4 regions of the Actinocatenispora sera genome follow, and region 4 is predicted to be linked to each of the others. Evidence: riboswitches for the same ligand, from Rfam matches in the RefSeq annotation. Region 4 holds a riboswitch; each other region holds the start of a gene.

Region 1 (6,944 bases), 5.8 Mb from region 4:
GGTAGGGCACCAGTCGGCCGGCGGCGAGCGAGTCCCGGGCGTCCGGCGCGACCGCCGGCTCCACCCCGTACACCGCGGTCTGCGGCGAGAGCGCCTTGATCGCGGTACTCACGCCGGAGGCGAGACCGCCGCCACCGACCTGCACGAGTACCACGTCGGCGTCCGCGGCGTCGGCGAGGATCTCCAGCCCGACGGTGCCCTGGCCGGCGATCACGTCCCGATGGTCGAACGGCGGGATCACCGCCATCCCCCGCTCGGCGGCGATCCGCTCGGTGGCGTCGGCGCGCTCGCTGCCGGGCACCAGGACGACCTCGGCGCCGAGCTCGCGGACCGCCTCGATCTTGATCGGCGGCGCAACGTCCGGGATCACCACGACGGAGGGCACCCCGAACAGCGCCGCGGCGTAGGCGACCGCACGGCCGTGGTTGCCGGACGAGTGGGTGACGACACCGGCCTTGCGCGCCTCGTCGGGCAGCACCGCGATGGCGTGGTACGCGCCGCGCAGCTTGAACGCGCCGACCGGCTGCAGGTTCTCGGGCTTGAGCCAGAGCTGCCGGCCGGGCTGCGACCACGGCTGGGGCAGCAGCGGGGTGCGGACCACGACGCCGGTGAGAACCTCCGCGGCGGCGCGGATGTCGTCGATGGTCACCAGTTTCATGGCGCAGCCCCCTCTTCGTACGTTCCGCCTGTGATCCTGCCGCCTGGATCGTGCGACCGGGCCGGTCCGCGGCAGATCTCACAGCAGCCCCGCCCGCCGCGCCGAGCTGCACCACCCGGTTGATCAAGGGCCCAGGCAGTTGATCAAGGGATCCGGTCACGTCGACCGAGAAGAACGCGTCGCGATCCCTTGATCAACTCACTGGGGCCTTGATCAACGCACTGGGGCCTTGATCAACTCACCGGGGGCCTGGCCGACACCGGGGCGGGGCGCGGTCAGCGGCGGAGGTCGGTGAGGGCGGCCCAGATGCCGTCGGCGAGCAGGCGTACCTCGTCGTCGGACATCACGAAGGCCGGGGACACCTGGATGCCACCGGCGCCGACCGCGCGGGTGGTCACCGCCTGCTTGCGCAGCGCCTTGACCAGCTGCGGCGCCAGCGCCGGCTCGGTGAGCTGGACCGCGGCGACCGCGCCGACACCGGCGCGTACCTCGGCGACGAGGTTGTGCTCGGTGAGCCGGCCGAGCTGCTTGGCCAGGCTGGACTCCAGCCGCTTCGACTCGGCGAGCAGCTGCTCGCGCTCCAGCAGGTCCAGGTTGCGCAGCGCCACCGCGCACGCCGCCGGGTGCCCCGAGTACGTGTAGCCGTGCCGCCACCACACCCCGGCGCCGGGACGGAAGAACGGCTCGGCCACGTGCTCGGCGGCGATCACCGCGCCGAGCGGCAGGTACCCGGAGGTGATGCCCTTGGCGCAGGTGATCAGGTCGGGTTCGAGGTGGAACCGGGTACTGGCGAACCAGTCGCCGCCGATCCGGCCGAACCCGGTGACCACCTCGTCGGCGACGAACAGCACGCCGTACTCCCGGCACACCTGGCGGGCGGCGGTCAGGTAGCCCTCGGCCGGCGGGTACACGCCGCCGGCGCCGATCACCGGCTCGCAGAAGAACGCGGCGACCCGGCCGGGGCCGATCCGTTCGATCGTGGCGCGCAGCTCGTCCACCGAGTCCCGGTCGACCACCGCGGTGTCGGCCATCAGCTCGCCGTAGTCGGCCCGGTTGCCCGGGATCCCGGCGAGGGCGGTGCCGGCCACGTGCATCCCGTGGTACGCGTTGGTCCGGGAGATGAGCACCGTGCGCTCGGGCGCGCCGAGCTCGTGCCAGTACCGGCGGACGAGCTTCGCCGCGCTGTCCACCGAGTCGGAGCCGCCGGAGGTGAAGAAGACCTTCGCGTTCGGCATCGGGGCGAGCGACGCGACCCGTTCGGCCGCGTCGATCGTGGTGCGCACCGCCATGTCACCGAACGAGGAGTAGGCGGCCAGGGTGCGCAGCTGGTCGGCGGCGGCCTCGGCCAGCTCGCGCCGGCCGTGCCCGACGTTCGCGAACCACAGCCCGGCGGTCGCGTCCAGGTAGCGGCGGTCGTTCTCGTCGAACACCCAGACGCCCTCGCCGCGGGAGAGCACGAACTCCCCCGCCGACTCGACGTCGCCCATGTCCGCGAACGGATGCCAGAACGCGCCCATCCTCAACCCCCTCGTACCGCCGTTGCGGCGACCGTACCGCGCGGCCGGCGGCGTGGTCGGAGACGGGGCGGGGCTGGAGTGCCGGCGTCGCGGGCGGCGGCTCAGGACGGCTCGGCGAGCAGATCACCGCGCGACCGGTCCGTCGTGACCCGGTATGTCCCGTCGGCGGCCGCCGACGGTAGCGGCGCCGGTTCGGCCAGGCTCGGCCCCGGCGAGGTCGGCGCGGCGGCGGGCGGTGGGTCGACCGGGACCGGTGGGCGGGTCGGCCCGGTTCCGGCACCGGAGCGTTCGATCGCCTCGGCGATCTCGTCGAGGTCGTCGCCGTCCAGCGGCTCGGTGGCGGCCGGCAGCCAGTCGCGTACCTGGTCGGGCCGGCGGGCGCCGACGATCGCGCCGGTCACCCCGGGCCACGCCAGCGTCCAGGCGACCGCGACGGCGGCGAGGGTACGGCCGCGGCGGTGTGCCACGTCGCCCATCCGCCGGGCCAGGTCGAGGTTGCGGTCCAGCGCGGCGCCGACGAACTCGCCGTCGCCGCGGCGCCAGTCGTCGGCCGGCAGCGCGGCCACCCGGTCCCGGGTGAACGCGCCGGTCAGCAGGCCGCACTGCATCGGGCTGGCGGCGAGCACGCCGACCTCGTTCGCCGCGCACCAGCCGAGCAGCCCCTCGGCCGCCTCCCGGTCGACCGCGGAGAACGGCGGTTGCGCGGCGTCCGGCCGGCCCGGCGTCGCGGCGGCCGCGAACCCGGCGATGTTCTGGCTGCACAGCCCGACCGCCCGAACCTTGCCCTCCTGGCGCAGGTCGAGCAGCGTCTGCCAGGTCTCCGCGCGCGGTACGCCGGCAGCCCGCGGCCAGTGCAGCTGGTACAGGTCGATGCGCTCGACGCCGAGCCGGCGCAGCGAGCCCTCCAGGCCCCGGCGCAGCTGTTTCGGTGCGCCGGCCGCGCGCGGTGGCCGGCTGCGCTCGGTCTCGTCCCAGGTCAGGCCGCACTTGGTGAACAGGTACGGCCGGTCCGGCTCGGCGTACGGGGCGAGCGCCGCGCCCACGATCTCCTCGGAGTGGCCCAGCCCGTACACCGGTGCGGTGTCGATCCAGTTGACCCCGTGCTCCACCGCGTACCGGATCGCCGCCGCCGAGTCGCCGTCGTCCTGCCGTCCCCAGCCGTACGCGTAGCCCGCGCCGCCGATCGCCCAGGCGCCGAAGCCGACCCGGGTGATGTGCAGGTCGGTACGACCCAGGCGGCGGGTCGGCAGATCGCTAGCGGGCATCGACGCCACCCCCTCGCCGGTACGCCGGCGCGTGCCCAGCGCCGCCGTCACCTCTCCACTCTCGTGCACCGGAGCTGGTCGCGTACCGGGATTCTGTGGATCGGCAAACGGTTGGTGGCGCGTCGATCGCGGAGCGCAGCATCGCCCGGAGTGCTGTGGCCATTCCCACATGACGGACCGCGGGGCGCTCCGACTCTGCGGCGATTTACCTGGTGGTGCCGTTCTTCCGGGTACCTTCTCGGCCGGCCACTCGTAACGGCACGATAACGGGTTCGTTACCCCAGGTGTCCGCACACGAGAGCGCGGTGACCGCTGACCAGCCGGCAAAGCCAAACAGATCACGCAGGGTTGAACGGCACTCGGCGGTATCCGTACTCTTGGGCGGTCCGGTCGGGAGTCTGCCATCAAACCGGTGGCGCCGAACGGGCACCGCCGAGTCGTCGCTCGGCGAGCCGGGGATCCAACGGATGCCGTCCGCGGCGTCCATCCGGGGTGAATCCGCCAGCTCTCCCGGAGAGCCGGTGGTAGGGCGAACTCACTTCTTCCCGCCCGAACCCGTCAGCTAACCCGGTAGGCGGTTGCGGGAGAAGGAGTGAGCTACTGGTGTCAGTAGCGGGGACCATTGCGCGCCCAACCCGGCGCGCGCTTGCTTTGCTCGCTGCCGCCGTCTGCGCCACCGTCGGTGTCGGCCTGGTCGGGCCGACCGCCGCGCACGCGGATCCGTCCGCCTCGCAGCTGGAACACGGCATGGACTCGACCTGGTCCAAGATGGAGACCAACGGCGAGAAGCTGAAGCAGAACGAGGACGCGCTCGCGAAGAACGAGCGGAAGTCCAAGCAGCTGGGCAAGCAGATCGCGCCGCTGGAGAAGAAGGTCGACGCGATGTACAAGGAGGTCGGCACGTACGCGGCCGCCGCCTACCGGGGCGGCAACCTGTCCGCCCTCAACTCGATGCTGAAGTACGGCTCGCCGACCACCATGCTCGACCAGATGGCGACACTGGACCGGATGGCCGCCGATCAGCACGCCAAGGTCGCCAAGTACGAGAAGGCGAAGAAGAGGCTCGACGCCTCGAAGGCCAAGTACGACAAGCTCATCGCCAGCAACAAGGCGGAGGCCAAGAAGCTCTCGGCGCAGAAGAAGAAGCTTCAGTCCGACATGGCCACCATGCAGAAGCAGTGGATGAAGACGGCGGCCGCCCGGAAGAACACCGGCACCGCGCTGCCGCAGATGCCCTACATCCCCGGGCCGGGCGGCGTCGCGGTGCGCTACGCGATCGCCCACCTCGGCGACCCGTACGTGTGGGCGACCGCAGGGCCGAACACCTTCGACTGCTCCGGGCTGACCTCGGCCTCCTGGGCCGCCGCCGGCGTGCACATGCGCGCCTACACCTACAGCCAGTACGCGGCGTTCCCGCACGTCACCCGGGCCGACCTGCAGCCGGGTGACCTGGTGTTCTACAACGGCGGCGAGCACGTCGCCATCTACATCGGCAGGTACGACGGCACGAGCTACGTGATCCACGCGCCGCAGCCCGGTGAGTACGTCAAGGTGTCCACGCTCGACTACCCCGGTTCCTGGTACGGGGCGGTTCGACCCTGACACCGCGACACACGACTCGGTAGCCACCGAGGAGGGCCGGCCCCGCCACCACGTGGAGGCCGGCCCTCACCCTGTCCGGGGCGACCGCACGGCCGGGACCACCGGGTCGACGCCTCGGCCGGGCAGCGGGTGCCCGGTGAGCCGGCGCCGTCCTGAACTCGGGCCGTGCCGTCAGTGGTGGTTGTTGCGTTCGGCGATGAGCCGGGCGGTGATCGCGTCCGGTGCGCTGGGCCGGGCGAAGTGCCAGCCCTGGCCGACGTCGCAGCCGAACTCGCGGAGCCGGCTGGCCTGCCCGACCGTCTCCACCCCCTCGGCGATGACGGTCAGGTCGAGCGCGTGCGCCAGCTCCACCAGCGTCTCGACGATGCGCTCGTCCACCGGGTCCGGACCGCCGACACCGTTGTCGGTCGCGTCGGCCATCCCGGACACGAAGGAGCCGGCGATCTTGAGCGCGTGCACCGGCAGCCGGCGCAGGTAGGCGAGGTTCGAGTAGCCGGTGCCGAAGTCGTCGATGGCCAGCCGGACACCCATGTCGGTGAGCGCGTGCAGGGCCCGCAGCGGCTCGGCGGCCGGGCCCATGATCGCGCTCTCGGTCAGCTCCAGCACGAGCCGGTCGGCCGGCAGGCCGGTACTCGACAGCACCTCGGAGACCTCGTCGGTGAGGTGCTTCTCGTGCGCCTGCCGGACGGCCAGGTTGACGCTGACGAAGAAGTCGTCGGCGGCGATGTCCTGCCAGCGTTGGGCCTGCTCGCACGCGGACCGCAGCACCCAGCGGCCGAGCGGGACGATCGCGCCGGTCTCCTCGGCGAGGTTGATGAACCGGTCCGGCGGCAGCCAGCCGAGCTCCGGGTGCCGCCAGCGCACCAGCGCCTCCACCCCGCGCAGCCGGTTGTCCGCGAGCCCGACGAGCGGCTGGTACTCGACCACGAACTCGCCGTGCTCGACGGCGGCGGGCATGGCCGCGGCGAGCGAGTAGCGGGCGACCTCGCGGGCGTGCCGGTCCGGGTCGAACACCGCCAGCCGGCCGGCGCCCTCCGACTTCGCCCAGTACAGCGTGGTGTCGGCGGCCTGCATCAGCTCGGCGGCGGTGAACCGGTCGACCACCCGGTCGACCACACCCACGCACGCCGACACCGACAGCTCGTGCCCGCCGACCCGCAGCGGGTCGCGCAGCGCGGCCAGCGCCCGCTCGCCGCACCGCACCGGCTCGCCGTCCGCGTCGTCGATCAGGATCACGAACTCGTCCCCGCCGGTACGGGCTACCAGGCAGCCGGTGCGCCGCAGCGCCAGATCGAGCCGCTGCGCGACCGCGACGAGCACCCCGTCGCCGGTCTCGTGCCCGTACGAGTCGTTGACCGACTTGAAGCCGTCCAGGTCGAGGTAGCAGAGGCCGATGCCCCCGGCCGAGCCGGCAGCACCGGTACCGCCGGCCGAGCCGTTGCCGTTGTTGCCGCCGGTGCCGTGGGGGCTGCCGTTCGTGCCGGTGAGCGTCTCGTTCAGCCGCCTGAGCAGCAGCTCCCGGTTCGCCAGCCCGGTCAGCGGGTCGTGCCAGGCTTGGTATTCCAGCCGCGCCTCGAGCAGCCGGCGCTCGGTGGAATCCTCGATCATGGCCACCGCGTACTGGTGGCCGGCGGGCGCCTCGATCGTGGTCAGCGTCATCCGGCCCCAGACCAGCGCGCCGTCCCGGCCGGCGAACCGCCGCTCCAGCTGCACCGGGGTCGGCGTGCCGCTGAACAGCCCGGCCACCGCCGACCGGACCGCCCCGGCGTCCTGCGGGTGCGCGTACTCGTCGAGGCCGTGGCCGGCGAGCCCGTCCGGGTGGCGGCCGAGCAGGTCGCCGAGCGCCTGGTTGGCGTCCGCGATGCGCTGCTGGTCGTCGATCAGCGCGATGCCGATCGCCGC
Region 2 (6,944 bases), 3.3 Mb from region 4:
ACGTGATCTTCCGGTACCGACGGGTAACGGCGGCCTGCACGATAGCCTGCGGGCCGCGCCGCCCCAGGTGCCTGCCGGCCGCGTTGCCGGCACGAGCGCGTGCGACACCGGTCCGCACCCGTACCTCCGCCTTGCCGGCGGACGAAGGGGACTCGCCGCGACTCCACCGCTGTCGCGCACCAAGTCGTACCGTTGCCGTGGTTTCGGTGCGACCGCCGTCGCTGTGCCACGCCGAGCCAGCGGCGCATAATGTTCGCCGATCCGGCACAATCGGCGGACACCGGCGGGCACGGCACGGCACGACCCGCTCCGGCAGGTCGACCCGCGCGGGCGGGGCGAGCAGCGGCGGCCCGTGCGGCCGAGCCGGTGTGGCCGAGGACGGGACAACCGGGTGGGGAGCGTGCGGGTGTACGAGCCGACCAGACCAGATCCGCCGGCGCCGGACGACTCCGGTTCGCGCGGCTACCGGATCGGTCCGTGGCCGCCGGTGCCCGCCGAGCCGTCGGGGGCGCCGGACACCGAGTCCACCGCCCGGCTGTCTCGCCGGCACCAGCGAGCCGAGCCCGAACCGCCGGCCGAGCCGCCCGCGCCGGCCCGGCCGCGGCGCCGGCACGGCCGCGACGACACCACCCAGACACCGATCCTCGGGCAGATGCCCGCCGCGTTCGGCGCCCCCGGCCCGGTCCCGCAGTGGGCCTCGCCGGAGCCCACCGAACCGGTGCCGCCCGCCTCCGCTGGGCCGTGGCCGCCGACCGAGCCGTCCGGCCCGCGGTCCGCACCCGGACCGGGTCAGTGGCCCGCGCCGGAGCCGTCCGGTCAGTGGGCCGAGCCGGAGCCGTCCGGCCAGTGGTCCGCTCCGGTCCAGGACGGCCAGTGGCTCGCGCCGGGCGGGTTCGCGGCGCCGCCGGAGCTGCCGGCCGCACCGGTCGATCGGTCGAGTCGCTGGCCGGCACCGCCGGCCGAGGCGGCGGACGACTGGTTGGCGCTGCCCGAGCAGCCCGGATGGGGCGCGCCGGGGCAGCCAGGGCAGCCGGCACGACCTGGCCAGCCGGATCAACCGGGCCAGCCGGATCAACCGGGCCAGCCGGATCGACCCGGCCAGCCGGCACCGTCCGGCCACTGGTCCGCGCCACCCGCGCCGTCGGCGCCACCCGGGCCGTCCGAGACGCCGGCGCCACCCGGGCCGTCCGAGCCGTCCGGCCAGTGGTCGGCGCCGCCCGCCGCGGCGGCGGCCCGGCGGGCCCGGCACGCGCACCCGGACACCGCCCCCGGGCCGGGCGACGGATCGTCGATGTTCGGCTTCGAGCCGACCACCCGGCACGCGCCGGCAGGGCCGGACGAGCCCGCGCCGGCCCTGCCGGTGCGGCTCGGGCCGTTGCCGCCGAGGCTCGAACCGCCGACCGGGCGACCGCCGGCCGGGCCCCCCGCGTTCGGACAACCAGGCGCGTTCGGCCAGCCCGGCGCGTTCGGCCAACCAGGCGCGTTCGGTCAACCAGGTGCGCCCGGCCAGCCCGGCGCCGCCCCGGCCGGCCCGCAGTCCGGGAACGGCGCGGCTGCCGGGCGCCAGCCCGAAGCGGCCCACCCCGGGCCCGGCCAGCCGGGGCCGGAGGCGCCGGACGCCGCGGTGTGGGGGACACCGCCCGCCTCGATCCCGCCGTACCCGCAGCGGCCGGGGGACCAGCCGCACGCCTCGGCGTATCCGGACGGCTCGACCTCGGCGCTGCCGTACGTGCCGACGCCGGAGACGGCGGAGTTCACCTCGCCGTTCCCGCCGCCCGCCAGCGGGCCGACGCCGGCGGCCGGTGCGACCGCGCCGCCGGAGTACGGGCCGGCCGGTGACACCGGGCCGACGTCCACCGGCGCGCTGCCGCCGGCGGTGGACCCGTTCGGACGGCATGCGGCGCCGGCCGAGGACGGGAAGTGGACGGTGCCGCCGCGGGTGCAGTCCGCGATCGACGCGGTACGAGCGTCGCGCCCGGGCCGGCACGGCGCCGATCGCGCCCCCGCCGGTGGAGCGGACGTCGGCGGGCCGGCGCCGGAACGGTTCGGTGCGCCCGCCGACGGCGGGAGCGGGCCGGAACGCGCGGACCGCGCCAGCGAACCGGGCACCGAGGCCGCCGTCCCCACCCGTACGACGCCGGGCCCGGCAGGGGCGGGAGGGCGGCGCTCCCGGGCGGCCACCGGTGATGCCGCGGCGCGGGGTGGCGCGGACACGCCGACCACCGAGACGCCGGTGCTGGCCACCCCGACCCGGGTGGACGCCGAGAGCGTGCTGGCAGCCGTACGGGACGTGCCCGGGGTGCGCGGTGCCGACCTGCGCACCGACGCCTCCGGCGGCCGCACGCTGCGGCTGGACGTGGCGGACGGGGTGAACGCCGAGGAGATCACCGCCGCCGCCGGGGACGCGCTGCGCGACCGGCTCGGGGTGGAGGCGAGGCTGACCGTCGCCGATGTCGACGAGGAGCTGGACGCCGCCCCGGACGACCGGGCCGAGCTGGACCGGACCGCCGCCGGCGCCGCGACGCCGGCGCTACGCGCACCCGGCCGGGGGGGCGATCCACGGGCGGTGATCGAACGCATCCAGGTCGCCACCGCCGGCTCGGAGTGCGCGGTCGAGGTGTGCCTGACCGCCGAGGGGGTGCGCGCGGTCGGCCGGGCCGGCGGCCCGGCGCTCGACCCGTACCTGTTGCGGGTGGCGGCGCAGGCGACGGCCGACGCGGTCGGGGTGTTGGTGGCCGGCCGGGCCCGCTGCGCGGTCGAACACGTCGACGTGGTGACCGCCGGTCCGTGCCGGGTGGTGGTGGTCGTGCTGGTGCTGCTCGCCGGCGACACGGCGGAGCGGCTGGTCGGCTCGGCGGTCGCCGGCGGTGACCCGCGGCAGGCCACGGTGCGGGCCACCATGGCCGCGCTCAACCGCCGGCTGGTCCCGCTGCTGGACGCGGTCCTCGCCTGAGCAGCGGACCCGCCCGGGACGCTCGTCGCTGGCCGCGGCGATCGGTACCCAGTCGCTGGTCGCTGGCCGGGCAACCGGACCGGGGCGCCGGACCCGCCCGTGGACGCGAAACGGCCGGTGCCCCGTGGCGGGGCACCGGCCGTGCCGGTACTGCGATCAGGGGCGACCGATGCCGTAGACCGGCATCATGTCGATCGACGACACCTTGACCACCTCGCCGAACGTCGGCGCGTGGATCACCTTGCCGCCGCCGACGTAGATCGCGACGTGCCCGAGATTCTCGTAGAACACGAGGTCACCGGGGGCGATCTGGCTGCGGCTGAGGTGCGTGATCTGGTTGTACTGGTCGGCCGCCACGTGCGGCAGGCTCACCCCGGCCTTCGCCCACGCGGCGAGCGTGAGCCCGGAGCAGTCGTACGAGTCGGGCCCGGCCGCGGCCCACGCGTACGGCTTGCCGAGCTGCGCGTAGGCGAAGTCGACGACCGCGCCGGCGCGACCGGACACCTTCGGCGGGGTCTGCCCGGAGCCGGTGCCGGTCGTCTCGGTGGCGCTGCCGTACGCCTCCTCGCGCAGCTTCTTGAGCTTGTCGACCTTGGCCGAGATCGACGCCTTCTTCTTCTTCAGGTCCTTGACCTGCTTGCTCTGCTTGGCGTACAGCGCGGCGAGCTTCTCGTGCTGCCCGTCGAGCTTGCGCTTCGCGGTGATCAGCGAGCGGATCTGGTCGGACTGCTGTGCGCTGAGCCGGTTGAGCGTGGCGATGTTGTTCAGCGTGTCGCTGGAGCTGCCGTTCAGTACCGCGTTCCAGGCGGTGGCCGGGCCACCCTTGTACGCGGCGGCGGCGATCGCGTCGACCTGCTTCTGCGCGGTGGCGACCTTGCCGGACAGCGGCTTGAGCTTCTTGTCGACCGCGGCGATGCGCTTCTTGGTCTTCTTCTGCTCTTCGGTGATCTTGTTGTACTGCTCGACGACCTTCTCGAACTGGGTCGACTGCTGCTTGATCTGCTGCTCCAGATCGGCCTGCGACGGTGCGCCGTGTGCCGGCGTGGTACCGACGAGGGATGCGGCGGCCACCGCGGCGGCCGCGACCGCGGCCAGTCCGATCGCGCGCAGCGACGCCCACCGGGGGCGTGCAGTGTCCATGCGGGTCTGCGCCCTTCTTCCTCAGACCGCCTACCGGGTTAGCTGACGGGTTCGGACGGGAAGAGCGCCCTACCGGGACTATGGCCTGTCCATGGCCCCGGATTCACCCCGTGGTACGGGTGGGTCCTCGGCTCGCCTGGCGGCGACTCGGCGGTGCCGTCCGGAGCTGCCCGACGGGGCGGCGGGGGGCCGGACGACCCCGTTACCGTAGCCGCTGGCGCGACGTGGTCAACGCCGTCGCGACCGGGTCGGTGACCATCCCCACAACACGGTGACCGACCGTCGGTGACTGACTGCGGATCCGTTGGTACGAGCGGAACTCGCGCGCCGCACCGTGGTCGTGCGGCGGCACGGCGTGAGCGTCACGCACCGAAGCGGCGCTGCCGCTCCGCGTACGAACGGAGCGCGCGCAGGAAGTCCACCCGGCGGAAGGCCGGCCAGTAGACGTCACAGAAGTACAGCTCGGAGTAGGCGGACTGCCACAGCAGGAATCCGGAGAGTCGCCGCTCGCCGCTGGTACGGATGACGAGGTCGGGGTCGGGCAGGTCGGCCGTGTAGAGGTGCGCGGCGATGTCGTCCGCGGACAGCGTCGCGGCCAGCTCGTCCATCCCGGTACCGGCCGCGGCGGCGTCGGTCAGCAGCGAGCGGAACGCGTCCACCAGCTCCTGCCGGCCGCCGTACCCGATCGCGATCGTCAGGCACGGCCCGGTCTCCGGGCTCTGGTCGGCGGCGAGCTTCAGCGCGTGCGCGGTCGAGTCCGGCAGCAGTTCCAGCCGGCCCGCCACCCGCAGCCGCCACCCGGCCCGCGGGTTGGTCGCGCGCTGCTCGATCATCCGCATCAGCGAGTCGAGCTCGCCCCGGTCGCGCCGGGCCAGGTTCTCGGTGGACGCGACGAACACGGTGACGTGGTCGATGCCCAGCTCCGTGCACCAGTCGAGCAGGTCGTCGATGTGGTCGGCGCCGGCCTGGTGGCCCATGCTGACGCTGGCCAGGCCGGCGGCGCGGGCCCAGCGCCGGTTGCCGTCCATGATCAGACCGACGTGCCGCGGGCAGTCGGTGCGGGCGAGCGCGGCGAACAGCCGCCGCTCGTACAGGCGGTAGAGCAGGTCGCGGGGCGTCATCCGGCCAGCCAACCAGCCGGATGTGTGCATTCGGCGAAGAACCTGTGCGCGTAGCGCAGAAGGCCCGGCACCGCAGCCGCGGTGCCGGGCCTCGGGGCGGCCGGCGGGTCCCCGCTCGCGGGTGACCGGGTCAGCGCGCGAACGGGTTCAGCGTCGGGTCGTCCGGGTCGCTCACGCCGTCCGAGTAGTGCACGGTGTCGAGCGTGCCGTCGCCGTCGGTGTCGGTGGCGACCGCGTCGATGTTGCCGTCCTCGTTCCGGTCGACGCCCACCTGGTCGAGGTTGCCGTCGCCGTTGCTGTCCACCGCGTAGGTGTCGGCGGTGCCGTCGTAGTTCTGGTCCGCGACGACCTGGTCGACGTTGCCGTCGCCGTCGGTGTCGCGCCCCACCAGGTCGATGTGGCCGTCGCCGTCGCGGTCGGCGTAGACGGTGTCGGCGGTGCCGTCGCCGTTGCTGTCGACCACCTCGGTGTCGAGCCGGCCATCACCGTTGGTGTCGTAGAAGACCTCGTTGGCGACGCCGTCGCCGTCGGTGTCGACCATGACCATGTCCGCCACGCCGTCGTGGTCGGTGTCGACGATCATCGTCTCGCTGCCGTCGGTGTGCTGCTCGACGACCACGTCGTCGGCCAGACCGTCGCCGTTCACGTCGACCGAGCTGTCGCCGCTGTCGAAGTCGCTCATGGTCCCCTCCATGGAGAACCCGCGTGCCGCGGGAGGTCGAGATCCCGCGCTGCCGCGGGGCCGTTGGCTGCGACGGTTTCGCCGGTCGCGATCCGTTGCTGGGGCCAACAGTGCCAGAGGGGTACCAGCCGGGCCATCGCGGATTCGTGCCACGTCCTCCCGGCCGGCGTAGGCCGGGTTCCCGCTGGTGAGCGCGGGCGGCGGGTGCGATGGGTCAGCCGGCGCTGGAGGCCGAGCCGAGCAGTGCCTCGATCGCCTCGTCCAGGTCGGGGTAGAGGTTGAAGATCGTGGTCAGCTGGGTCAGCTCCAGGATGTCCAGCACCCGGCGCGGGGCGGCGGCGATCGCCAGCCGGTGGCCGGAGTTACGACCCTGCTGGTATCCGGCGACGAGCACACCCAGCCCGGTGGAGTCGAGGAAATCGACGCCGGACATCTCGACCACGGCGTCCCGCTCGGCGAGCGCCGTGGTCAACTCCTCGCGCAGCCGCCACGCGGTGTCCACGTCGATGTCGCCGGAGACCGTGAGCACGGCGAGTTCGTCGCGGTCGGCGCGGGCCAGCTCGAACGTCGGGCGGCTCATCGCCCAGGCTCCAGCCCTGCGGTACGCAGCATTCCCATCCTCATGAGCATGTCCCGATTCTCCCTGAGCCGCCGGACAACACAGTGTCTCCTACCCGCCGACGGGCAGTTCCTAACGGGTTGCCACGGAAGAACTTGCGGGGAGCAACCGCATCAACCAGTTACTGTCCGACGTCACGGTGAGGGTACGGCACGCGCCGCCCGAACGGGCACGTTCCGGGGCCGGCCGGTATGCCGGCCGACCGGCCGTGCCGGCACCCGCGGGCCGTCAGCGCAGCGTGTCGGCGAGTTCGAAGACGGCCCGGACCAGCCGGGACCGGCTCGCGTCGCGCCGGCAGGCGAGGTACTGGGTCAGGTCGAGGTCGAGACCGGGCAGCGCCAGCACGGCGAGGCGCGGATCGGGTGGCAGTTCGGCGTCCGAGACCACCCCGACGCCGAGGCCGACGGCGACCGCGGAGTGCACCGCCTC
Region 3 (6,944 bases), 6.2 Mb from region 4:
CAGCGGCCCCGCTGCGGCCGCGGCGCTCGCCACGGCGCGGGCGATCGGGTGTTCGCTGGCGTGCTCGACCGCCCCCGCGTACCGCAGGATCTCGGCCGGCGACTCGCCAGCGGCGGCGATCGTGTCGGTGTGCGTCATCCGGCCGGTGGTGACCGTACCGGTCTTGTCCAGCACCACGGTGTCGATCCGCCGGGTCGACTCCAGCACCTCCGGCCCCTTGATCAGGATGCCGAGCTGAGCACCGCGCCCGGTACCGACCAGCAGCGCCGTCGGTGTCGCCAGCCCGAGCGCGCAGGGGCAGGCCACGATCAGTACCGCCACCGCTGCGGTGACCGCCGCCGCGGCCGGCCGCCCGGTGGCGAGCCACGCCACCAGCGTGCCGAGCGCGATCACCAGCACCGCCGGCACGAACACCGCGGAGATCCGGTCCGCCAGCCGCTGTACCTGCGCCTTGCCGTTCTGCGCGTCCGCGACCAGCCGGCCGAGCTGCGCCAGCTGGGTGTCGGCGCCGACCCGGCGGGCGGTGACGACGAGGCGCCCGCCCGCGTTCACCGTCGCACCGACGACCTCGTCGCCGGGTCCGACCTCGACCGGTACCGACTCGCCGGTCAGCATCGACGCATCCACCGCACTGGTACCGGACTCGACGACGCCGTCGGTGGCGATCTTCTCCCCCGGCCGGACCACGAACCGGTCGCCGACCGACAACTGTCCGATGGGGACGGTTCGTTCCCGGCCGTCGGCGGCCAGCACGGTGACGTCCTTGGCACCCAGGGAGAGCAGCGCCCGCAACGCGGACCCGGCCCGCCGCTTGGCCCGCGCCTCGAAGTACCGGCCGGCCAGCAGGAAGGTGGTCAGCGCGGCGCCGACCTCCAGGTACAGCTGGGGTCCGGTGTCGGAGCCGGCGAACAGGTGCAGGCTCATCCGCATGTTCTCGCCGCCCGCGCCGCCGAGGAACAGCGCCCACAGGCTCCACAGGTACGACACGGTCGCGCCCAGCGAGACCAGCGTGTCCATGGTGGCAGCGCCGTGCCGCAGGTTGGTCAGGGCCGCGCGATGGAACGGCCCGGCGCCCCACACCACGACCGGTGAGGTGAGCGTCAGCGCGAGCCACTGCCAGTGGTTGAACTGCAGCGGCGGCACCATCGCGAGCAGCAGCACCGGCAGCGTGAGCACGGCCGAGCCGAGCAGCCTGGTACGCAGCGAGTGTTCGGCCGCGTCCCGCTCGTCGGCGACCGGTTCGTCGGCCGCCGGCGCCGGCGGTTCCGGCGGCTGCGCGGTGTAGCCGGTCGCTTCGACGGTGCCGATCAGATCCTGCACCGTGGTACCGGCCGGGTAGTGCACCCGGGCGGTCTCGGTGGCGAAGTTGACGGTCGCGGCCACGCCGGGCAGCTTGTTCAGCTTGCGCTCGACCCGGGCCGCGCAGGACGCGCAGGTCATGCCGCCGATCCGCAGCTCGACTGCGGGACCGTTACTGTCCACAGTAGACATCTACCCTCCCCGATCGGTGCGGTGGCGCCGGCCGCGCTCAGGCCAGCTGGTAGCCGGCCTCGTCGACCGCGGCGGCCACCGCGTCGGTGGCCAGCGGCTGGTTCGCGTCGACCTCGACCCGGCCGCTCGCCACGTCGACCCGAACCGCCTCCACGCCGGGCAGCCCGCGAAGCTCGGTGCTCACGGCGCTGGCGCAGTGGCCGCAGGTCATCCCGGTGACGGTGTATGTCTGAGTTGCCATGGTTGCCTCCACAACGGTGAACGTGCGTCAGGATCGGACCAACCGGGCGATTGCCGCGGTGGCCTCCTTGACCTTCTCTTCTGCCTCTTCGCCACCTTTTGCTGTGGCCTCGGCCACGCAATGTGACAGGTGACCGTCGAGCAGGCCGAGCGCGACACCCTGCAGAGCGCGGGTCGCGGCCGAGATCTGGGTGAGGACGTCGATGCAGTACGTGTCCTGCTCGACCATCCGCTCCAGGCCACGGATCTGCCCCTCGATCCGCCGCAACCGAGCCAACAGTGCCGTCTTGTCGTCGCTGTACCAGTAACCCGCCATGTGGCCACCTCCCCCGTTCGGCCTCACAGTACCATACCCCCCTACCGTATCCAACCACGGAGCGGAGCGACCTGGATGCGAACGGATCAATTCCCGAAACAATGTGAGTGGCACGCCGGGGGCGACTTGCGATCGACTGACGGTTACTCCTAATGTGACTCCCCGTCTGACCGGATGTCTGCCGCCTGCCCGTGGGCGGCACCGGGCGACACCGCCGAGTTGCCGCGCGAGCCGCCTCCCCTGGCGCTGGCCGGCGAGCCGGGGACCCACTCCCTGGGGTGAGTCCACGACCTCCGGGTCGTGGTAGGGCGCACTTCTTCCCCGCCCGAACCCGTCAGCTAACCCGGTAGGCGGTGCGAGGAAGAAGGAGCCGGCTGCCGGTGCCCACCTCCGCTGTCATGGCGCGACCGCTGCGGGCCTTCGGCCTGCTGCTGCTGGCCGCGCTCACCGCGATGGCCCTGTTGCTGCTCGGTACCCCGGCGCACGCGACACCGTCCGAGGCCGAGCTGACCAAGCAGATCGACGCCAAGTCCAAGCAGTTCGACAAGGCCGTCCAGGAGTACGACAAGGTCCAGGACCAGTTGACCTCCAGCAAGAAGAAGGAAAAGGCGGTCAACAAGAAGCTCAAGCCGCTGCAGAAGAAGGTCGACGCGGCGGAGCAGGCGGTCGGCAAGATGGCCGCCGCCGCGTACCGCGGGGGCAAGCCCGGAGCGGTCAACGCCATCCTCTCCGACGGCTCCGCCAGTACCCTGCTCGACTCGCTCTCGCTGCTCGACCAGCTGGCGCGCAACCAGAGCAAGCAGATCGCCGAGTTCAGCAAGGCGAAGGCCGCGCTGGACAAGCAGAAGGCGGCGCTGGACACCGCGATCGGCAAGCAGACGCAGGCGAAGCAGAAGCTCGCCGACCAGAAGAAGTCGCTCGACAAGGACGTGCAGAAGCTGCGCGACCTGCGCACCCAGGCGTACGGGTCGCCCACGAACTACGACACCAACGTCGACTACGGCCCGGCGCCGAACCTGCCCGGCAGCGCCGGCAAGGCGGTCGACTACGCGTGGGCGCAGCTCGGCAAGCCGTACAACATGGGTTCCGCGGGGCCCGACGCGTTCGACTGCTCCGGCCTGACCATGATGGCCTGGAACGCCGCCGGGTACTCGCTCGCGCACAGCTCGTACACCCAGTACAGCCAGACGCACCGGATCAGCCGGGACCAGCTGCAGGCCGGTGACCTGGTGTTCTACAGCGGGAACGAGCACGTCGCGATCTACATCGGCGGCGGTCAGGTGATCCACGCACCGACCTACGGCGAGCCGGTGCAGAAGGCCAGCGTCGACATGATGCCGCCGGACGGCTACGGCCGGGTCGGCTGAGCAGACAAGCCTTACCCCCACCCCCACGCGACGCCGGTACCGGAGCCTCCCCCGTCTCCGGCACCGGCGTCGCGGTCTGTGCCGCGCCGTGGCCACTGGCCCGGCGACGGCGAGGACCGCCAGCCAGGATCTCGCTGTGACCCGCCCGTACCGGACCGGTAAGCTCGATGCGGGCCCGCGGGGCATGGCAGGGGCACGCGGCGACAGCCGGGAGCCCCGGATCGCCCCAGGACCCCACGGATGGCCGGTTCAGCAGCCACAACGCCGGCCGCTGCCCTCGTAGCTCAGGGGATAGAGCACCGCTCTCCTAAAGCGGGTGTCGCAGGTTCGAATCCTGCCGGGGGCACAACACGACATCGCCCGGTGCGCCCAGCGCAGCGGTGCGGCACCCGGCGGGGTCAGGAACCCGACCGGCCGCGCGGCGCCCGTCACTCCCGAGCCGGGCGAGACGTGTCCAGGCGGTCACTTGGTGGCGAGGACCTCGCGGAGTCGGCGGGCGAAGGCCTCGGGCTGGCCGGCGTAGCCGTGCTCCCCGCCGACGAATCCGCCGTGATGGCTCGGGAAGACCGTCGCCTCCTGGCCGAGCAGCGCGGCGGTCGCCGTCGCGGTACGGGCGGTGAAGGTGCCGGCGGACTCCTCGCCGACGGCGATGATCACCCGGGTCGGCGCCGCGGTCAGCGCCGCGACGTCCGGCCGGTAGTCGGTGATCGCCAGCGCACGGTCGGACAGCAGCGGGTCGTCGCGGTTGCCGTCGTCCTCGGTGGGCATCCCGTACGCGGCCGGGTCCGGTGCCGGCTGGGCGAAGTACTCGTCGGTGAACTCACCCCGCCACGAGGTCATCGCGACGAACGCGGCCATCCCGGCACCCCACCCCTTCGCCTGGTACGCGGCGAGGAAGCCGTCCCGCGCGCGGACCGCCGCGGCGGCGTCGGGCAGCACCGGGAGCATCGGCGGTTCGTGCGCGACCAGCGTGGCCACGTCGTTCGGGTACGCGGCGACCAGCGCCAGCGCGGTCACCGCGCCGCCGCTGCTGGCGAACAGCTCGACCGGGCCGGCGTCGAGCGCCCCGATCAGCGCGTGCACGTCCGCCGCCTGGGTCTGCGGGGTCTGGTCGACCCGCCCGTCCGAGCGGGTGCTGCGGCCGAGGCCGCGCGGGTCGTAGGTGATCACGGTGCGGTCCGGGAACTGCGCCACCAGCGCGGTGAACCCGGAGGCGTCCATCGGTTGGCCGATCATCACCAGCGGCGGCGTGCCGTCGGCGGTCGGCAGCGGTCCGTGCACGTCGTAGGTGATCTCGGCGCCATCGGTGGGCACTACGCGTGTCGTCGTCATACCGGTACCGACGGCGGCGCCGGAAAGAACTCATCGGCGCCGGCGCAGCCCGGCCACATCCGGTTCGTCGCGGACCGATGATTCCCGCGCGGCGGCGCCGTCGGTACTGGCGACGGTCGGTGCCGGCACGGGGCGGCGCCGACCCCTTTCGACGGGAGACGGTGTGGACGAGGTGGTGATCGGCGCGGCGCCGCGGCCCGAGCCGGTACTGGCCGGGTCGTGGCTGACGGTGCTCGGTGGGATGCTGGACTTCCACCGGGCGACGCTGGTGTGGAAGTGCAGCGGGCTGACCGACGCCGAGCTGCGGCGGCGACCGCTGCGCTCGGAGCTGAGCCTGCTCGGGCTGCTGCGCCACCTGCAGGGCGCGGAGCGGTACTGGTTCGGGGTTCGGATCGGCGGCACGACGCCGGCGTTCCACCCGTACCGGATGTACCGGACCGCGCAGGGTGAGCAATGGTACGACGAGGCGGACCCGACGCCGGCGAGCGAGGTGTACGCGGACTATCTCGCCGCCTGTGCCGAGTCACGCGCGGTCCACCGGCGCCTCGGCGAGGCCGACCTCGATCGGCTCGTCGACAACGACGAGTTCGGGCCGGCGAGCGTCCGGTTCGTACTGCTGCACCTGGTGGAGGAGTACGCGCGCCACGTCGGCCACGCCGACCTGCTGCGCGAGACGATCGACGGCACCACGGGCGAGTGATTCGGTCGCGGGCGGCCCCAGACGCGCGGGTACGTCGGTCACCCGCGACCCGCGGTCTCGGCACGACGGGCGAGGGCGTCAGTCGCGGGCGGCCCGCGGCTCCGGTACGACGGGGCCGGGGGGCACGGCGGCGGCGCCGCCGGTCCACCGGCTGCGGGCGAGCAGCCGGTCGAGGCCGGCGAAGGCACCGAGCAGCACGAGGCCGAGCAGTACCACGAACGCCAGGTTGCGCACCGTCGCGGCGTAGCCGAGGTCCGTGACGTTCAGGAACGGGTACGGGTACCAGCCGCTCGCCGCGCCGTGCGCGAGGGTGTAGCCGATCCACAGCAGCGGCCAGACCAGCGCGCAGCCGAGCGAGGCGAGGTCGATCCGCCGGCGCGGGCCGAACAGCAACCAGCCGACCACCGCGATCGGCGGCGCCGCGTAGTGGAACATCAGGTTGAGCCACCAGGCCAGCCCGGTCGGATGGCTGTCACCGGCCAGGACCAGCGCGAACACCAGGCCGGTGACGGTGATGCCGAGCAGCGCGTCGAGCCGCAGCACCCGGCGCAGCCTCCCGTCGGCGGCCGGCCGTACCGCCCGGACGGCGCAGTCGGCGAGCACCAGGATGTTGCTCTGGATGGTGAAGAAGCTGAACGTGCGGACCAGCCGGGCCGCGACCGACACGCCGGGGTCACCGTCCCCGCCGGTGCAGACGAGGACGACCTGCGCGACGAGCGCGGCGCCGATCAGTACGGCGAGTACGCCGTGCCAGGCGCGCCCGACCCGGTGGAGCGCACGCTCGGTGTCCATGGCGCCTGACGCTACCGGCCGCGCGCCCGTCCGTACCGGTCCGACACCGCTGCGGTTGGGTGGTCAGCGCCGGGCGGTCGCGGCGAGCCAGCCCGCGGTGGCCCGAACCATCCCCGGGATCGGCGTACCGGCGAGGATTCTCGCCTCGTCCCGCCGGGTGGACGTGCCGTCCAGGAAGCCGAGGATCCGGTCCGGTGGGTGTCGGGTCAGCAACTCGGTGAACAGTCGCGGGCCGTCCACCAGGCCGCGGTCGATCGCCCGCAGCAGGATCGCGTCGTACCGCAGGTGCCGCGCCGGGTACGGGCGCGGCGGCACCGGGTCGGCCCCGGCGGCGAGCCGGGCCGCGACCACCCGCGCCTGCCGCAGCATGGTGGCGAACGTGTAGCCGGTGGCCGGCCGGGTCGCGCCACCGGCGGTACCCAGCCGGTACACGTGCGGTGCGACCCGGCGGGCGAACCGGCCGTCGGTCATCGGGATGACGCCGTCCTCGATGGACTCCACGATCGCGCCGGCGACGCCGAGCCGGTCGCACAGCCGGTCCAGCGCCGCATCGTAGTCCGCGGGCGCGAGCCGGGACCGGGAGAACACCGTGTACTCCACCAGCGCCTCGTGCCGGTCGACCGGCAGCACGTAGCCGAACGCGAGCCCGGACTCCGGCTGCGGCACGGTGAAGTCCATCAGCGTGGCCGCGGCCGGGTCGAGCCCG
Region 4 (6,944 bases):
CCGGAACTCGCCCGAGCCGCCGCGTTGCCGGTCGACCCGGATCAGCTCGATCAGCGTCCCCAACCGGGCGCGGGCGAGGTCCCGATCGGCTTCGCTGGGCCGATCGGTGGCCGTCATGGCCCGGCGCGCCTCGTGCGCGAGCGACTCCGCGGCGAGTTCGGCGGCGAGCACCCGGCGCTGGTGCAGCGTGGCGCCGGCGGGGGCGAGCGGGCTGTCCAGCTCCGCCTCGACCATCAGGGCGCTCTCGTGCATCCGGTCGACCCGGCGGCGCACCCTGTCCAGCCGACCGGTGGCGGGGCCGTCGGCGAGCAGGTCGGCGACGCTGTCGAGGACCTGGGCCAGCCGGGCCTGGAAGCCGCGCCGGACCCGGCGGAAGGTGCGGGCCGAACGCGGTGGCAGCACGACGATCCGGATCAGCCCGGCGCAGGCCAGCCCGACCGCGATCGCGAGCAGCAGCATCGGCAGTGCCGCCGGGCTCGCGCCCACGAACGAGGCGAAGAAGAACATCATGAACGCCGGGAACCCCAGCGGGAAGCCGTAGTCCGGGATCCGGCGGATGTAGACCGCGCCGAAGATGACGACGAGGAATACCAGATCGGACACCACGTGGTGCCCGGAGAGCAGCGCGGACAGCGTCAATGCGCCCGCGGCCGGCAGGATCGTGAGGACGATCACCGCCGCCTGCTTGCGCACCGTGGGCTGCACCGGGCCGGACGAGGCGACCATCGCGATGCTGGCGCCGAGCAGCGCGCCGGTGATCGCGAAGCCGGCGAGGCCGAGGATCACCACCGCGAGCACGACGCTGACCAGCACGCCCAGCGCGAGCCGCAGCCGGGCGAGCCCGGGGTCGGAGGCGACGAGCCGGTCGTACCCGCTGGCGATCAGGTCGGTCCACCGGCGGCGCAGCGCGAGGGTGGATCCGGCGGCCGACATGGTTCCATTGTGATGGAACTACGCACGCCGTCGGCCGCCGCCGTCGGCCGGAGTGAACGCGGTCATGGCGGCCGCGAGACCGCGCTCGATATTGCACATCGCGATGATGTGATCACTCTGTGCGGGGTTTCTGAACGCCCGCGCGGTGTGTTCCGCCTTCGTACAGCAAACACACGGTTATGCGGTGCGGTTCGTCCGGTCCCGAGTGGTGTCGCACCGACTGGACGTGGCCCTCTTCACCATCGCCCCACCGAACTTTGCGTCCGCGGACCCGGTGCACCTACGGTCAGCCGGTCCGCCGTCGCGGGCAACCACGGCCGGTACGCCGAGTCCATGCCGCCGTCACCGTGGTTCCACGTACCTGCCAGGCATGGAGCGGGGGACCCAGGTTCCTCGGCACCGCGACACGGCGGTGCCTCGGGGTGAAGCCGCAACCCGCGGCCGGGCCAGTACCCCTCGGCCCGAACCCGACAGCTCACCTCGTAGGCGTCGAGGGAGACAACCCATGGCGAAGCACCGTGCCCTTTCCCCCCGGGCCAGGTTGGGTCGCAAGATCGCCATCACGGCGGTCGCGGCCGGCGCCGTCACCGCGGTACCGCTGTTCGGGCTGACCGAGGCGGCGAGCGCGTCCGGGACCAACTGGGACGCGATCGCGCAGTGCGAGTCCGGCGGCAACTGGGCCATCAACACCGGCAACGGCTACTACGGCGGCCTGCAGTTCTCCCAGAGCACCTGGGACGCCAACGGCGGCGGCCAGTACGCGGCGCGCGCCGACCAGGCCAGCCGCAGCCAGCAGATCGCCGTCGCCGAGCGCGTCAAGGCCAGCCAGGGCATCGGCGCCTGGCCGGTGTGCGGCGCGCGCGCCGGCGACGCGGGCGACTACTCCGGTAGCAACACCCAGGGCTCCGGCGGCGGCTCCTCGACGGGTGGCTCGTCGACGGGCAACTCGTCGGCGGGTGGCTCCGCCTCGCGGCTGCCGGCCACGCACGCGCAGAAGAAGGGCCCGAAGTACACCGTCAAGCACGGTGACACGCTGTCGGCCATCGCGACCGAGCACCAGGTCAAGGGCGGGTGGCAGGAGCTCTACGCCAACAACGGCACGACGCTCGACGGCAACCCGAACCTGATCTTCCCCGGCCAGGTCCTCGTCCTGGCCTGACGCAAGCCCGCTCTCCCGGTGTGCCGGGTCACCCCCCCGGCCCGGCACGCCACCTCCTGAAGAAGGTGCGGTGCGCCATCCCCCCGGCGCCCGACACCGGCGCGGTGCGGTTCGCCGTACCGCCGCGGGTCGCGACTCCCCCCGCCGCGTCCCGCGCCGATCCGGCCGGCCATCGTCCGCTGTGGACCATGGCCGGCCGTCGGCATTCCGGCCGGCGTGGACCAGCCCCAGCATCCCGGGCTGTCGCTCGGTCCTGACCGAGCCAGACCCTGGCGCGCTCCCAGGCCGCGCCGGGCTGGCGCCCAGCCCCCTGCTGCGCCGGGCTGTGACTCAGCCCCAGGCTGCGCCGGGCTGTTGCTTGACCCCGTGCCCGACCGCGCCGTCGATCGACTCGCGAATCACATCCGCGTGGCCGGCGTGCCGGGACAGTTCCTCGATCGAGTGCAGCACCAGCCAGCGCACCGTGTACGCGGTGTCGTTCGGCAGCCACTGCCGCACGTTCGCCGGGATGTCCACGACCCGATCCAGGTCCGGCTCGGCCAGCAGCACCTGCTCGGTGCGCCGGCCCACCTCCTCCCACTTGGCCAGCAGCGCCGGCACCGTGTCCGCGTCGGTCAGCTGCCAACCGGCCTGCCACTTCGCCACCGGGTCGGCGGCCTCCTCGGCACCGGCGATCCGGTTGATCATCGTGCGCTCGCCGTCGATGCAGTGCTTGATCAGTACCGACAGGCTCAGCGCGCTGGCCGACGGCACCGAGCGGGCCTGCTCCTCGTCCAACCCGGACACGGCCTGCCGGTACGCTTCCCGCTGCCCCGCGAGGAACCGGACCAGCAACTGCTGCTCGGAGGCGATCTTGTCGTTCGTCATGCCGCCAGTCTGACCCGCGCAGCGGTCAGCTTCGGTCCGCAACCACCGACCGCGCACCGTGGGTCATGAATCCCAGTACGGCGCACACGCGGGCCGCACAACAGCACGGCATGATCAATGGCGCCGGGCACCGTGATCGAACGGTGCGGAGTGGGTCAGGACTGGCGGTTCAGCCGGGCCAGATAGGCGTTGTACGCGGCGAGCGCGGCGTCGCCGTCCCGGTCGGCGGCGCGGTCGTCCCGGCGTGCCCGGCGCTCGTCGTCCTTGATCCACTGCGCGAACAGGGCGATCACCACCAGCAGCGTCGGCGCCTCGCTGAACGCCCAGGCGATGCCGCCGCCGGTGTGCTGGTCGGACAGCGTGTTGATGCCCCAGAACAGCGGCGGATGCGCGAACGTCTTGGTGATCAGCGTCGACGACTGCATCACGGCGATGCCGAAGAACGCGTGGAACGGCATCGCCAGGAACAGCTCGATCATCCGGAAGATGTGCGGCGGTCGGTGCGGTGCCGGGTCACTGCCCATCACGGGCCAGAAGAAGATCCAGCCGACCAGGATGAAGTGCACCAGCATCCAGTGGTGACCCAGCCAGCTGCTCATCACGAAGTCGAACAGCGGGGTGAAGTAGAGGCCGTACAGGCTGGCGATGAACAGCGGCAGGGTGAAGACCGGGGACGTCAGCACCCGGGCAGCCCGGGACCGCAACACCTTGACGAGCACCTCGCGCGGTCCGATCTTGCCGCGCGGCGCGGGCCGGATCGCTCGCAGCGCCAGCGTGATCGGCGCCGCCAGCAGCAGCAGGATCGGCGAGAACATGCTCAGCACCATGTGCTGGATCATGTGCACCGAGAACAGCGCCATCCCGTACGTGCCGAGCCCCGTGCAGGTGACGAACAGGATGGAGACGATCCCGGCCAGCCAGGCCACCGTGCGCAGCACCGGCCATGCCACGCCGCGCCGGCGCAACCGGACCACACCGGCCAGGTACACCGCGGCGGCGGCGAGGCAGCAGATCAGGAAGAACCAGTCCATGGACGGTGCGAGCAGTCGACCCAGGGTGGGCGCGAGCTCCGGTCCCATGTGACCCATTCCCGGCATGACCCACCCCCTGTACCCGTCGGATCCACCGTACGCGGGGCGCACGCCCCGGCACCGGGCAGGTACGGCACCGGTGACCGGCACGACCGCGGCGTGCCGGGCGGGGGTCAGTGGTGGTGGCGCCGGTGTCTGGGCTTGTGCTTGCCGCTGGACAGGTGGCCGGCGATCTTCTTCGACGGCTTGCCGAACTGCCGGACGGCATGCCCGGCAAGCGACCGGCGGATGGTGTTGCCGACCGCCCAGTCGACCTTGTCCGCGTACGCATCCCCGACCGCGTTGCGTGGGTTGTCCGGATCGGCGGCGATCGCCGCCGCGGCGAGCTGCGGGGTGAACCCGACGAACGTGGCGGTCTGGGTGTTGTCGGTGGTACCGGTCTTGCCGGCGAACGGCCGGCCGATCGAGGCGCCGAACCCGTTCGGCGCGGTCCCGCCGTTGCACTGCTTGTAGTAGCTCTGCTGCCCGACCGGGCAGCGGGCCGCGTCGGTGGCGGCGCGAGCCACGTCGGCCGAGATCACCCGGTGGCAGTCGGCGCCGGGGATCGAGACGGCCCTGCCGTCCCGGTTCGTCACGGCGAGCACGCTGCGCGGCGCGCAGTAGACGCCCTCCGCGGCGACCGTCGCGTACGCGTTCGCCAGGTCCAGCGGGGTCACCGCCGAGACGCCGAGGGTGAACGCGCCCCACTCGTGCGCGTTGCGGGCGAGCTTCGCGTCGGACGGGGCGAGGAACCGCACGCCGAGCTTCTTCGCCATCGCGACCGCCTTCTCCGCCCCGACCTGCTGTTCCAGCCAGGCGAAGTAGGTGTTGACCGAGCGGCCGAAGCCGTCCCACATCATCCGCTTGCCGTCCATCCAGGACGGGTTGGCATTGCTCGGACACCAGTAGCCGCCGCAGCTGGCCGGCCCGCCGCCGACCGGGTACTTCGTCTTCAGCTTCGCCGGCGCCTTGAACGAGGTGGCGAGCGGCTTGCCCGCGGACAGCGCGGCGAGCATGGTGAACATCTTGAACGTCGACCCGGCCTGGTAGCCGTAGATGTCGCCGCCGCCGGAGATCAGCGGGTTGGTGGTGTTCGGATAGTTGCCGCGCTGCCCGTTGTGCCGCGTCGATCTGCCGTTGTGGCTGGTGTCCAGGCTGTAGTTGCGGTTGGTCGCCATCGCCTGCACCTTGCCGGTGCGCGGCTGCACGACCGCCATGCTGATCGCGTACGGGTTGTGCGTCGACACCTGGCGCAACACCTCGTGCTGCGCGATCTGCTGGACCTTCGGGTCCAGCGTGGTGACGATCTTGAAGCCGCCCCGGTTCAGCGTGTCCAGCCGGGCCTGCCGGGTTTCGCCGAACTGCTGCTGCGCGGTCCACCAGCTCAGGAAGTAGTCGCAGAAGAAGCCCCAGTCGCGATGCTTGGCCGGCACGTCGACGCAGCCGTTCGGTACCTCCGAGGGGTGCAGCCCGAGCGGGCTGCGCTTCGCCGCCGCGGCCTTCTTCGCATCGACGTAGTGCAGCGCCACCATCTGGTCCAGCACGTAGTTGCGGCGCTGGGTGGCCGGCTTCGGGTCGGCCTGCGTCGGGTCGTACGCGTCGGGCGCCTTGACGAGGCCGGCAAGCAGCGCGGCCTGCGGCAGCGTCAGCTTCGACGGCGGCACCGAGAAGTACCGCTCGCTCGCCGCGTACACCCCGTAGGCCTGGTGACCGAACGCGGCGATGTTGAGGTAGCGGCGCAGGATCTCGGTCTTCGACATCCGCTTCTCCAGCGCCAGCGCGTACCGCATCTCGCGCAGCTTGCGGTCCGCGGTCTGCGCGGTGGCCGCCCGCGCCTGCTCCGGCGTCTTCGCCGCGGTGAACAGCACGTTCCGGACGTACTGCATGGTCAGCGTGGAGGCGCCCTGGCGGACGTCGCCGGCGCTGTTGTTCGCGATCAGCGACCGGAGCACGCCGTGCATGTCGACCCCGTGGTGCTGGTAGAACCTGGTGTCCTCGGCGGCCACGATGGCCCGTCGCATCACCGGCGGGATCTCGTCGATCCCGACGTCCTTGCGGTTCTCCTCGTAGAACGAGGTGATCACGGTCTTGCCGTCGGCCGCGTAGAGGTAGGAGTTCTCCGGCGACGGCGTGATGGTGAGCTCGGTCGGCAGGTCCTCGAAGGTGTCCGAGCCGCTCTTCGCGGCGAAGCCGGTGGCACCGACCGCCGGGAACGCGACCGCGGCGACGACGACGCCCGCGAGCACGCTCGCCAGCAACAGGTACGCGAGGTTCAGCAGGGGATGCCGGTCGCGGTCGGGGTTGGCCACGCGGCGAGGCTACCGCGAAGCGCACAGTAGGCGCACAACCGGCGGATCCGCGTGATCGCCACAGAACACACAGTGAGTACCAGTCGTGCCGTCGGAACCCGCCGCACGGTCGGGCCACCGGCTGACAAACCCGGAAATGTCGACGTGCACACAAATGCGAGTGATAGGCAGAGACATGTCTTGCGGTACCCGGCGGGCGCCTTGACGCCGATGGGACGGCCCGGGTGCTGGCGGACCCGACGGGGGGAGGGTGCGCGGTGCGCGCAATGAGCCGAAACAACCGCACTACGCAGCGGAAACATCGGAAGGTTTCGGCGCTGGCCGGCGCCGCCGCGCTGGTGGCCACGGCGGCGCTGGGCAGCGGTACCGGTGCCGCCGCGCCGGCCGGCAAGCTCGTGACCTATCACGGCGTGAGCCTGCGGGTACCGGCCGCCTGGCCGGTGATCGACCTGGCCCGGCACCCCGGCACCTGCGCCCGCCTCGACCGGCACGCGGTCTACCTCGGTACCCCCGGCGACTCGGCCGACTGCCCGCCGCGCATCCTCGGCCGCACCGAGACGATCAGCCTGCGCCCGGCCGCGGCCACCGCGGCACCGGGCAGCACCG

Evidence for each region. Region 4 has a riboswitch for cyclic di-AMP ahead of Asera_RS33750 (LysM peptidoglycan-binding domain-containing protein). Riboswitches for the same ligand answer to the same signal wherever they lie in the genome.
Region 1: another riboswitch for cyclic di-AMP. It lies ahead of Asera_RS03510 (C40 family peptidase); the one in region 4 lies ahead of Asera_RS33750 (LysM peptidoglycan-binding domain-containing protein).
Region 2: another riboswitch for cyclic di-AMP. It lies ahead of Asera_RS15760 (C40 family peptidase); the one in region 4 lies ahead of Asera_RS33750 (LysM peptidoglycan-binding domain-containing protein).
Region 3: another riboswitch for cyclic di-AMP. It lies ahead of Asera_RS01610 (NlpC/P60 family protein); the one in region 4 lies ahead of Asera_RS33750 (LysM peptidoglycan-binding domain-containing protein).

What each region holds. Positions count from the first base shown of each region.
Region 1 is NZ_AP023354.1:762,070-769,013, forward strand. It holds gene Asera_RS03495 (threonine ammonia-lyase) at 1-658, opposite strand, end outside; gene Asera_RS03500 (aminotransferase family protein) at 934-2,175, opposite strand; gene Asera_RS03505 (aldo/keto reductase) at 2,277-3,440, opposite strand; cyclic di-AMP (ydaO/yuaA leader) riboswitch at 3,861-4,032, shown strand; gene Asera_RS03510 (C40 family peptidase) at 4,044-5,042, shown strand; gene Asera_RS03515 (putative bifunctional diguanylate cyclase/phosphodiesterase) at 5,214-6,944, opposite strand, start outside.
Region 2 is NZ_AP023354.1:3,269,385-3,276,328, forward strand. It holds gene Asera_RS15755 (hypothetical protein) at 401-2,953, shown strand; gene Asera_RS15760 (C40 family peptidase) at 3,110-4,093, opposite strand; cyclic di-AMP (ydaO/yuaA leader) riboswitch at 4,106-4,256, opposite strand; gene uppS (polyprenyl diphosphate synthase) at 4,456-5,214, opposite strand; gene Asera_RS15770 (hypothetical protein) at 5,345-5,896, opposite strand; gene Asera_RS15775 (STAS domain-containing protein) at 6,111-6,476, opposite strand; gene Asera_RS15780 (LysR substrate-binding domain-containing protein) at 6,744-6,944, opposite strand, start outside.
Region 3 is NZ_AP023354.1:349,349-356,292, forward strand. It holds gene Asera_RS01595 (heavy metal translocating P-type ATPase) at 1-1,491, opposite strand, end outside; gene Asera_RS01600 (heavy-metal-associated domain-containing protein) at 1,529-1,732, opposite strand; gene Asera_RS01605 (metal-sensitive transcriptional regulator) at 1,760-2,047, opposite strand; cyclic di-AMP (ydaO/yuaA leader) riboswitch at 2,282-2,415, shown strand; gene Asera_RS01610 (NlpC/P60 family protein) at 2,428-3,414, shown strand; tRNA gene Asera_RS01615 (tRNA-Arg) at 3,688-3,760, shown strand; gene Asera_RS01620 (alpha/beta fold hydrolase) at 3,877-4,746, opposite strand; gene Asera_RS01625 (mycothiol transferase) at 4,910-5,446, shown strand; gene Asera_RS01630 (Pr6Pr family membrane protein) at 5,525-6,238, opposite strand; gene Asera_RS01635 (lycopene cyclase family protein) at 6,302-6,944, opposite strand, start outside.
Region 4 is NZ_AP023354.1:6,537,763-6,544,706, forward strand. It holds gene Asera_RS30765 (FUSC family protein) at 1-933, opposite strand, end outside; cyclic di-AMP (ydaO/yuaA leader) riboswitch at 1,282-1,436, shown strand; gene Asera_RS33750 (LysM peptidoglycan-binding domain-containing protein) at 1,439-2,092, shown strand; gene Asera_RS30775 (DinB family protein) at 2,423-2,959, opposite strand; gene Asera_RS30780 (cytochrome c oxidase assembly protein) at 3,115-4,038, opposite strand; gene Asera_RS30785 (transglycosylase domain-containing protein) at 4,164-6,338, opposite strand; gene Asera_RS30790 (glycoside hydrolase domain-containing protein) at 6,605-6,944, shown strand, end outside.